Regions from separate parts of the Cellulomonas sp. NPDC057328 genome, predicted to be linked through region 1. Evidence: riboswitches for the same ligand, from Rfam matches in the RefSeq annotation. Region 1 holds a riboswitch; the other holds the start of a gene.

Region 1 (4,503 bases):
GCGCCTGCTCGGCCTCGAGGACGCGCTGTCGATGGGCGTCTGCGGGCCGACGCACGACGAGCGCTCGTGGACGTTCGACCTCGACCCCGGCGGCGTGGACCCGGTGCTCGGCATCGAGCGGATCCGCGACGCCTACCTCGCGCGGGACCCGGAGTACCCGCGGGGCATCACGGTGCCCGCGATCGTGGACGTCCCCTCCGGGATGGTGGTGACGAACGACTTCGCGCAGATGACGCTCGACCTCGAGACGGAGTGGACGGCGCACCACCGCCCCGGCGCGCCGGACCTCTACCCCGAGGCGCTGCGCGACGAGATCCACGCGGTCGACGCGCGCGTCTACCGCGACGTCAACAACGGCGTGTACAAGTGCGGCTTCGCCGGGTCGCAGCGGTCGTACGAGCGCGCCTACGACCGCCTCTTCGCCGGTCTGGACTGGCTGACCGAGCGCCTCGGCGACCGCCGCTACCTCGTCGGGGACACGATCACCGAGGCGGACGTGCGGCTGTTCACGACGCTCGTGCGCTTCGACGCCGTCTACCACGGCCACTTCAAGTGCAACCGCACGAAGCTGACCGAGATGCCGGTGCTGTGGGCCTACGCGCGGGACCTGTTCCAGACGCCGGGCTTCGGCGACACCGTGGACCTCGTCCACATCAAGCAGCACTACTACGAGGTCCACACGGACATCAACCCGTCGGGCGTCGTGCCCCGCGGCCCGCTCGTGGGCGGCTGGCTCACCCCGCACGGTCGCGAGGCGCTGGGCGGCCGGCCGTTCGGGGACGGCACGCCGCCCGGACCCGTGCGGGACGACGAGCGCGTCGCGGCCGGGCACGGTGCGGACGGCGACGGGGAGGGCGCGGCATGAGCGGCACGTCGGACGCGCCGTCGACGCCGCTGCCGCACGCCTCCGCCGAGCCGCGCGACGGCACGGCCCGCGAGCACGTGCGCGCCTACGTGGCCGCCGCCGTCGCGGCGCTCGTCGCCGCCGGGCCCGGCCTCGAGCAGGGCGACGACGACGCCGTGCACGACGCGCGCGTCGCGACCCGGCGCCTGCGCACCGCACTCGGGGTGTTCCGGCCCGTCCTGGACCGCGAGCGCGTCGAGCCCCTGCGGGACGACCTGCGGGCGCTGGGCCGGCTGCTCGGGGACGTGCGCGACCCGGCGGTCGAGCGCGACGCCCTCCTGCGCGGCCTCGAGCGGGAGCCCGACGAGCTCGTCGTCGGGCCGGTCCGCACGCGCGTGGACGACGACCGGCGCGCCGCCCGCACCGCGGCGCTCGACCCGCTGCGCACGCACCTGGCGTCCGGGGCGCACCGGCGCACGCTGGCCGCGCTCGCCGCGCTCGCCGAGGACCTCCCGGCCGGTCCGCGCGCCGACGAGCCGGCCGACCGCTTCCTTCCCCGCCGGGCGCGCCGCGCCTGGCGCCGCTTCGACGCGGCCGTGGGGCGCGCCCTCGCCCTGCCACCCGGTGACGCGCGCGACCACGCGCTGCACGAGGCCCGCAAGGACGCGCGCCGCGCCCGGTACGCGAGCGAGGTGGCGGCGTCCGCCGTCGGCCGCGCCGCGCACCGGTCCGCACGTCGCGCGAAGGACGTGCAGTCCGCGCTCGGCGACCACCACGACGCGCGCGTGCGGCAGGCCTCCCTGCGCCGGATGGCGATGCAGGCCCACCTCGACGGCGAGAACGCCTTCACGCTGGGCCGCCTGCACGGGCTGGCGGAGGCGGCCGCGGACGCCGCGGAGCGCGAGTCGGTGACGGCGATCGACCGCGCCCGGCGGCGCCGCGGCTGGCTCGGCTGAGGCGACACACCGCCGTCCTCCTCGCGCGGACCGGCGATCCCGTCCCGGGAGGCCGGTCCGACGCCCCGCCCGTAGCGTGGAGGGCATGACGGATCGCCCCGAGGTGGAGCAGTTCTTCGACGAGTACGCGCGCGGGCTGCTCGCCCGCGACGCCGGCGCGGTCGCCGGGCTGTACGCGGTGCCCGCGCTGATCGCGTTCCCCGCCCAGTCGCTGGCGGTGGCCGACCGGTCGCAGACCGAGGCGTTCTTCACGAGCGCGTGGGAGCAGTACGACGGGGTCGACGACGTCTCGTCCGACGTGCGGGTCGTGGCGGAGACCGGCCACAGCGTCTGGGCCGACGTGACCTGGCGCTACGGCGACGAGCGGACCGAGCGGTTCATCTACCAGCTCGTCGACGACGCGGGGACCTGGCGGATCGCCGTGCTGACGCCGATCACCGACTGAGCCGTGGGGCCGGGCAGGGCCCGGCCCCGCGGCTTCCGCGGACGACCCGTGCAGCGGACGGCGCGGGACCGCGGACGCCCTGGTGCCGCAGGCGCGGGCCGCGCTAGGGTCGGCGCCACACGCCCCCGGGGAGCGCAGGAGCGCTGAGAGTGCCGGCCGGACGCCCGTCGTCCCACCGGCTGACCCGTGGAACCTGATCTGGTCAGCACCAGCGTAGGGAGCAGGGCTCGTGCCGCGGCGACCGCGGCGCGCCTCGTCCCCGTCGCGCGCCCCCGCGGCTGCGCGCCGGGGCGGGACGCGCACGGGTGCCGGGGTGCGTCGCGTCCTCCTGCCCCGGCTGCGTCCTCACCCGGGGGCCCGACCCCGGGAGGACCCGTGACCCGCACGACCGCCAACCCGCCGCCCGCGACGGCCCCGCACGACCCGACGGGCGCCGACGCGCCGACCCCCGCGGCGACGCCGCTCCGCGCGCCCGCCGGCGACGGCGCGGCGGCCCGTGCGCGCGCCGCCGCCCTCGGGGTGGGCGCCCGCGTGTCGGTGCACCCGCACCGCGACGACTTCGCCGACGTGCTCCTCGGTGCGCTGGCCGTGCTCGACCGCACCGGCGTCGACGTCGTCACCGACGACGTGTCGACGCTCGTGCGCGGCCCCGAGGCGGACGTCCTGCGGGTCGTCGTCGACCTCGTCGCCGCGGTCGCGCGCGAGGGCGGCCACGTCGTGGCGCACGTCCACCTGTCACGCGGCTGCCCCGGCGAGGTCGCGTGCGACCTCGGCGACGACGTCGTCCTCGCCCCCGTCGACCTCGCCCCGCCGGCGCCCGTGGGCGTGCCCGCGAGCGCGCACTGGGCTCTGTACCCGCTCGGCGTGGGCGGGCACCTCGACGCCGTGCTCGCGGCGGTCGACGAGGCGGGGACGCGCGTGCGCGTCACGTCCGAGCACTGCGTCACGCGGCTCGACGGCGACCTCGCCGACGTGCTCGGGACGGTCGCGCTGGCGTGGGCGCGCACCGGCGAGCACGTGCGGCACGTCGTCACGCACGTGACCGTGTCCGTCGGGTCGCCGTCCGTCGGGTCGCCGTCCGTCGGGTCGCCGTCCGTCGCGTCGTCGGCGGTGGCGCCGTGACCGCGGCCGGGCGCGACGTCGCGCCGGACGCGGGCGCCGACCGCGTCGACGCCGACCGGAGCGCCGACGCGCCGGTCGTCGACGTGCGGGCACGGCGCGGGCTCACGCTCTCCGAGCTGGTGCTGCTGGCGGTGCTCGCGGTCGTGTTCGGGTTCCTGTACTGGGCCCTGGTGCAGGCGTGGGCGGCGCTGCAGATCGCGATGGGGCCGTTCGGCGACCTGGCGCAGCACGTGCTCATCGGCGGGTGGATGGTCGTCGCGCCCCTCGCGATCTACATCGTCCGCAAGCCCGGCGTCGGGGTGGTCGTCGAGCTGGTGGCCGCGCTCGTCGAGGTCGCGTTCCTCGCCTCGCCGGTCGGGCCGATGCTGCTGCTCGTCGGGCTCGTGCAGGGCGTCGGCGCCGAGCTGGCGTTCACGCTCACCCGGTACCGGCGGTACGGGTGGTGGGTCTTCGTCGCGAGCGGCGTCAGCGCCGGGCTCGCCAGCACGCTGCTCGGCACGGTGCGGTACGGCTGGCACCTGCAGGACCTGTTCGCGCTGCGCATCGGGCTGCAGGTGGTGAGCGGCGTCGTGCTGTGCGGGCTGCTCGCGCGCGTCCTCGGGGACGCGCTCGCCCGTACCGGTGTGCTCGACGAGACGGCGCTGGGCCGCGAGCGGCGTGCCCGGCGGGCGGCGCGCGGTGCCGGCGCGGACGGTGCCGGCGCGGACGGGCCCGGCGTGGACGAGGCCGGCGTGGACGGGGCGACGGCGTGATCGAGGTGACCGGTCTGCGGGTGCGCTGGCCGCACGCCGGGGACGACGTGCTCGCCGGCGTGGACCTGCGGGTCGACGCCGGCGAACGGGTGCTGGTGCTGGGCACGTCCGGGTCGGGCAAGAGCACCCTGCTGCGCACCCTCGCCGGCGTCGTGCCGCAGCAGGTCGACGCGTCCACGTGGGGCGACGTGCGCGTCGCCGGGCACCGCGTCCTCGCCCCGGTCGCCCCCGGGGCGCCCGCCGTGCCGACGACCACGACGGCCGGCGTCGCCCGCGACGTCGGCACGCTCACGCAGGACCCGTGGGCGCAGCTGTGCCTGCCGACCGTGGCGGACGAGGTGGCCTCGGGGCTGGAGCACCGGGGCGTCCCGCGGGAGGAGATCG
Region 2 (4,503 bases), on a different contig from region 1:
GCGCGAGGGCGCGGGCCAGCGCGACGCGCTGCCGCTCGCCGCCCGAGAGCGTGGCGACGTCGCGGCGCTGCGTGCCGGGCAGGCCCACCAGGTCGAGGAGCTCCGCGACGCGCGCGGCCTGCGCGGCGCGGGGGGTCTCGGCCAGCCCGTACGCGACGTTGCGGGCGACGTCGAGGTGGCCGAACAGCTGGCCGTCCTGGAAGAGCAGGCCGAACCCGCGCCGGTGCACGGGCACGCCGGTGACGCCGACGCCGTCCCACGCGACGTCGCCGCCGGCGAGCGGCTCGAGCCCCGCCACGGCGCGCAGCAGCGACGACTTGCCGCACCCCGACGGGCCGAGCAGCGCCACCACCTCGCCGACGGGCACGTCGAGCGACACCCCGTCGACGGCGGCGCGCGCCGCACCCGGGTACCGCACGACGACGTCCCGCACGCCCAGCCCGTCGCTCACCAGCTGCTCCCCACGCCCGGCGTGCGCAGCCGCTCGCACACCGCCACGATCCCCGCGGTCAGCGCCGCGAGCAGCACGGACGCCGCCAGGGCCGTGCCGTAGTTGTCGACGCCCGGCCGGCCGAGCAGCCGGAAGATCACGACCGGCAGCGTCGGGCTCTCCGGCCGGGCGAGGAAGGACGTCGCGCCGAACTCGCCGAGCGACGCCGCGAACGCGAACCCGAGCGCGAGGCCCAGCGAGCGGACCGCCACGGCCAGGTCCACGGTCCGCAGGACGCGCCCCGGCGCGGCACCGAGCGTCGCCGCCGCCTCGCGCAGCCGCGGGTCGATCGCCCGCAGCACCGGCAGCACGGTGCGCACGACGAGCGGCACGGCGACCACCGCCTGCGCGACGGGCACGAGCACGCCGGACGTGCGCAGGTCCAGCGGCAGCCCGAACGGCCGGTCCAACGAGACGAGGAACCCGAAGCCCACGGTCACCGCCGACACGCCCAGGGGCAGCATGAACAGCGCGTCGAGCCCGGCCACGGCGCGCCGCCCGGCCGGCCGTCGCGGGCGCCGCGACACCACGAGCGCGACGAGCCCGCCGACGACGAGCGCGAGCACGGTCGCGTCGAGGGCGACCCGCAGCGACGTCACGGTGGCCTCGAGCGCGCTGACGCGCAGCACGTCCGCCGGCTGCGCGAGCCGCGCGTAGCTGTCCAGCCCCCAGCCGTCGGGCGTGCGCAGCGACCGGACGACGAGGTTGACGAGCGGCAGCGCCAGCAGGCCGACCGCGGTGACCGCCGTGACGGCGACCGCGACGGCGTCGAGCGGGTCCCGCATCCGCACGGGGTGCGCCGCGTCGACGGGCTCGGTGAGCGCGAGCGCGCGCTCGGTGCGGCGCCGCGCCCGGCCGGCGAGCACGAGCGCGCCGACCACGACGACGAGCTGGAGCACCGACAGCACGGCCGCCGCGCGCAGGTCGAGGAACTGCGTCGTCTGCACCCAGATCTCGGTCTCGACGGTGCCGAACTGCCGCCCGCCCAGCACGAGCACCGTGCCGAACGCCGTCGCGCAGAACAGGAACGTCAGCGACGCCGCCGACGCGATCGCCGGCGCGAGCGCGGGCAGCGTCACCGTGCGGAACGCGCGCCACGGCGACGCACCCAGCGACCGCGCGGCCTGCTCGGCGCGCGGGTCCAGCCGCTCCCACAGGCCGCCGACCGTGCGCACGACGACGGCGTAGTTGAAGAACACGAGCGCGAGGACGATCGCCGTCCGCGTGCCGTCCAGCCCGAGCCCGCCGAGCAGGCCGCCCTCGACGAGCAGCGACCGGAACGCGACGCCCACCACGACGGTCGGCAGCACGAACGGGACCGTGACGAACGCGCGCAGCGCGCCGCGCCCGCGGAACGTGCACCGGTGCAGCAGGTACGCGCCCGGCACGCCCAGCAGCACCGCGCCGAGCGTGCCGAGCGTCGCCTGCGTGAGCGTCTGCCCGACGATCCGCCACGTGCGCGGCCGGGACAGCACGTCGGCGAACCCGCCGAGGTCGAGCACGCCGTCCGCGACGAACCCGCGCCCCACGATCGCCGCGACCGGCCAGGCGAAGAACACGCCGAGGAACAGCAGCGGCGCCGCGACCGCGGCCGCCCACGCGAGGACGCGCCCGAGCGGCACCCCGCCGCCGCGGACCCCGGGGGGTGCGGCGGCGGGGCGGGCCCGCTCGAGCGTCGTCGTCATGGCCGGGTCGTCAGCCCACGACCGTGTCGGACCACTGCGTCAGCCACTCCTCGCGGTGCGCGTCGATGTCCGCGGCCGGGACCTCGAACGGCTCCTCGGCGAGCGGCGCCCACCGCGTCCACTCCTCCGGCAGCTCCACGGCCGAGCTCACCGGGTACACGTACATCGACGTCGGGATGTCGGCCTGCACCTCGTCGGAGAGCAGGAAGTCGATCAGCTGCGCCGCGCCCTCCGGGTTCTCGGCGCCCGCGAGCACGCCCGCGTACTCGACCTGGCGGAAGCACGTGTCGAGCAGCGCGCGGGTCGTCGGCTCCGTGCCGCCCTCGGGGACGGTGAACGGCGGGGACGACGCGTACGACAGGACGACCGGGCGCGGCCCGTCGCCGCCGCCGGCGGTGAAGTCGGTGTAGTAGGCCTCCTCCCAGCCGCTCGCGACCTTGAGCCCGTTGTCGCGCAGCCCCGCCCAGTACCCCGTCCAGCCGTCCTCGCCGTACGCGCCGACGGTGGCGAGCAGGAAGGCCAGGCCCGGCGACGACGTCACGGGGTCCGGCACGACGACCAGGTCCCGGTACGCCGGGTCGAGGAGGCTCTCGAGCGTCGTCGGCTCGGGGACGCCCTGCGCCGCGAACCACGTCGTGTCGACGTTGAGGCAGACGTCCGAGTAGTCCACCGCGATCAGCGCACCCTCGTCGTCGCCCTCGACGGCGTAGGCGGCGGCGTCCTCGGCGGCGGGTGCCGTCACGTCGGCCGGGACGACGACCCCCTCGTCGAGCGCGCGCGTCGCGAACGTGTTGTCGAGGCCGTAGACGACGTCGCCGAGCGGGGCGTCCTTGGTGAGCACGAGCTGGTTCGCGAGCGCGCCGGCGTCGGCCTGCTGCACCACCTCGACGGTCAGGCCCGACTCCTCCTCGAACTGCTCGAGCAGGCCCTCGGCGAGCGCGAACGACTCGTGCGTGACGAGCGTGACCGTGCCGGCGTCGGCGCTGCCGCTGGGGTCGCCGGACGCGTCGTCGGCGCCGCCGCCGACCGCCGAGCAGGCGCTCAGCGCGAGGGACGCGACGCCGGCGAGGGCGAGGGTGCGGGCACCGGTGCGGGTGCGGGGGGTCATGTGGTCGTGTCCTCCGTCGTCGTGCGGAGGGGTCCCACGCCGACGCACGCACCCGCGGGGACGCACGACCGGCGGGGAAAGAGCTAGCCCGACTCCCTACGCCGGTATCACCCGGATCAGGTTCGAGGGTCTGCGGTGGTCCGCACTCTCAGCGTCCAGCGCGTCCTCGCGGACGCCCGACGCTCCCCTGTCGTTCACCGCGATCCTAGACCCGTGCACCGACGTCGTCGGACACGCGTCCGACGCCCGGCCCCCGGGTCCGCAGCGGCGCCCGGCGCCCACCGGACTGCGGAGTGCCCCGCACCCCGTTAGCGTCGTGCCAGCACCGCAACACGGCGCACGACCTGGGAGGACGCGTTGGGCGACAACGACAAGTCGATGGTGGCGAAGCTCGTCGGGATGGGCGTGACGCTCGGTGCGGCGTGGGTCGCGCACAGGGTCGTCGAGCTCGGCTGGGAGAAGGCCCGGGGCCACAAGCCGCCGGCACCGGACTCGACCGACGACGACATCAACTTCTCCGAGGTCGCCGTGGCGGCCGTCATCACGGGTGCGGTGGTCGCGCTGTCGCGCGTGCTGGCGACCCGCGGCGCGGCCAAGCTCATCGCCCGCTAGCCGGTCTCACCCTCGCGGCCCCTGTGAGATCGCGGGTCCGCTGCGAGGTCGCGGGTTCGGTGTGAGGTCGCGGGCTGGAAACCGCGACCTTGCACGCAACCCGCGACCTCGCGTCCGGTGGGGGATCGGCGGGCGCGCGTGCGTCAGTGGCCCGCGCCCAGGCGGCCCGCCAGGCGGTCCAGGCGGGCCGCGCTGTCGGCGTTGACGCCGACGAACTCGACCTCCGTGCCGCGGGCGGCGTAGCGCTGCCGGATCGCGTCGAGCGCCGCGACCGTGGACGCGTCCCACACGTGCGCCCGGGACAGGTCGACGACGACGCGCGCCGGGTCGCCGGCGTAGTCGAACCGGTGCACCAGGTCGTTGGAGGACGCGAAGAACAGCGCGCCCTCGACGGCGTACACGCGCTCCCCGTCGTCGTCCGCCGCGTCGAGCCGCGTGACCGTCGTCAGGTGCGCGACGCGCCGCGCGAACAGCACCGTCGCGACGAGCACGCCGACGCCCACGCCGTACGCGAGGTTGTGCGTCGCCACGGTCACCGCGACGGTCGCGACCATCACCGCGGTCTCGGACAGCGGCATGCGGCGCAGCGTGCGCAGCGAGTGCCAGTC

What was found. Region 1 has a riboswitch for thiamine pyrophosphate ahead of ACFUMH_RS09975 (YkoF family thiamine/hydroxymethylpyrimidine-binding protein). Riboswitches for the same ligand answer to the same signal wherever they lie in the genome.
Region 2: linked by a shared signal. The riboswitch ahead of ACFUMH_RS02455 (thiamine ABC transporter substrate binding subunit) and the one ahead of ACFUMH_RS09975 (YkoF family thiamine/hydroxymethylpyrimidine-binding protein) in region 1 are both predicted to bind thiamine pyrophosphate.

The regions. Positions count from the first base shown of each region.
Region 1 covers NZ_JBHUZW010000044.1:17,726-22,228, reverse strand. The annotation lists gene ACFUMH_RS09990 (glutathione S-transferase family protein) at 1-865, shown strand, start outside; gene ACFUMH_RS09985 (CHAD domain-containing protein) at 862-1,800, shown strand; gene ACFUMH_RS09980 (hypothetical protein) at 1,886-2,245, shown strand; TPP riboswitch at 2,371-2,466, shown strand; gene ACFUMH_RS09975 (YkoF family thiamine/hydroxymethylpyrimidine-binding protein) at 2,621-3,367, shown strand; gene ACFUMH_RS09970 (ECF transporter S component) at 3,364-4,119, shown strand; gene ACFUMH_RS09965 (ABC transporter ATP-binding protein) at 4,116-4,503, shown strand, end outside.
Region 2 covers NZ_JBHUZW010000006.1:61,768-66,270, reverse strand. The annotation lists gene ACFUMH_RS02465 (ABC transporter ATP-binding protein) at 1-451, opposite strand, end outside; gene ACFUMH_RS02460 (ABC transporter permease) at 448-2,175, opposite strand; gene ACFUMH_RS02455 (thiamine ABC transporter substrate binding subunit) at 2,186-3,283, opposite strand; TPP riboswitch at 3,360-3,482, opposite strand; gene ACFUMH_RS02450 (DUF4235 domain-containing protein) at 3,641-3,895, shown strand; gene ACFUMH_RS02445 (SulP family inorganic anion transporter) at 4,039-4,503, opposite strand, start outside.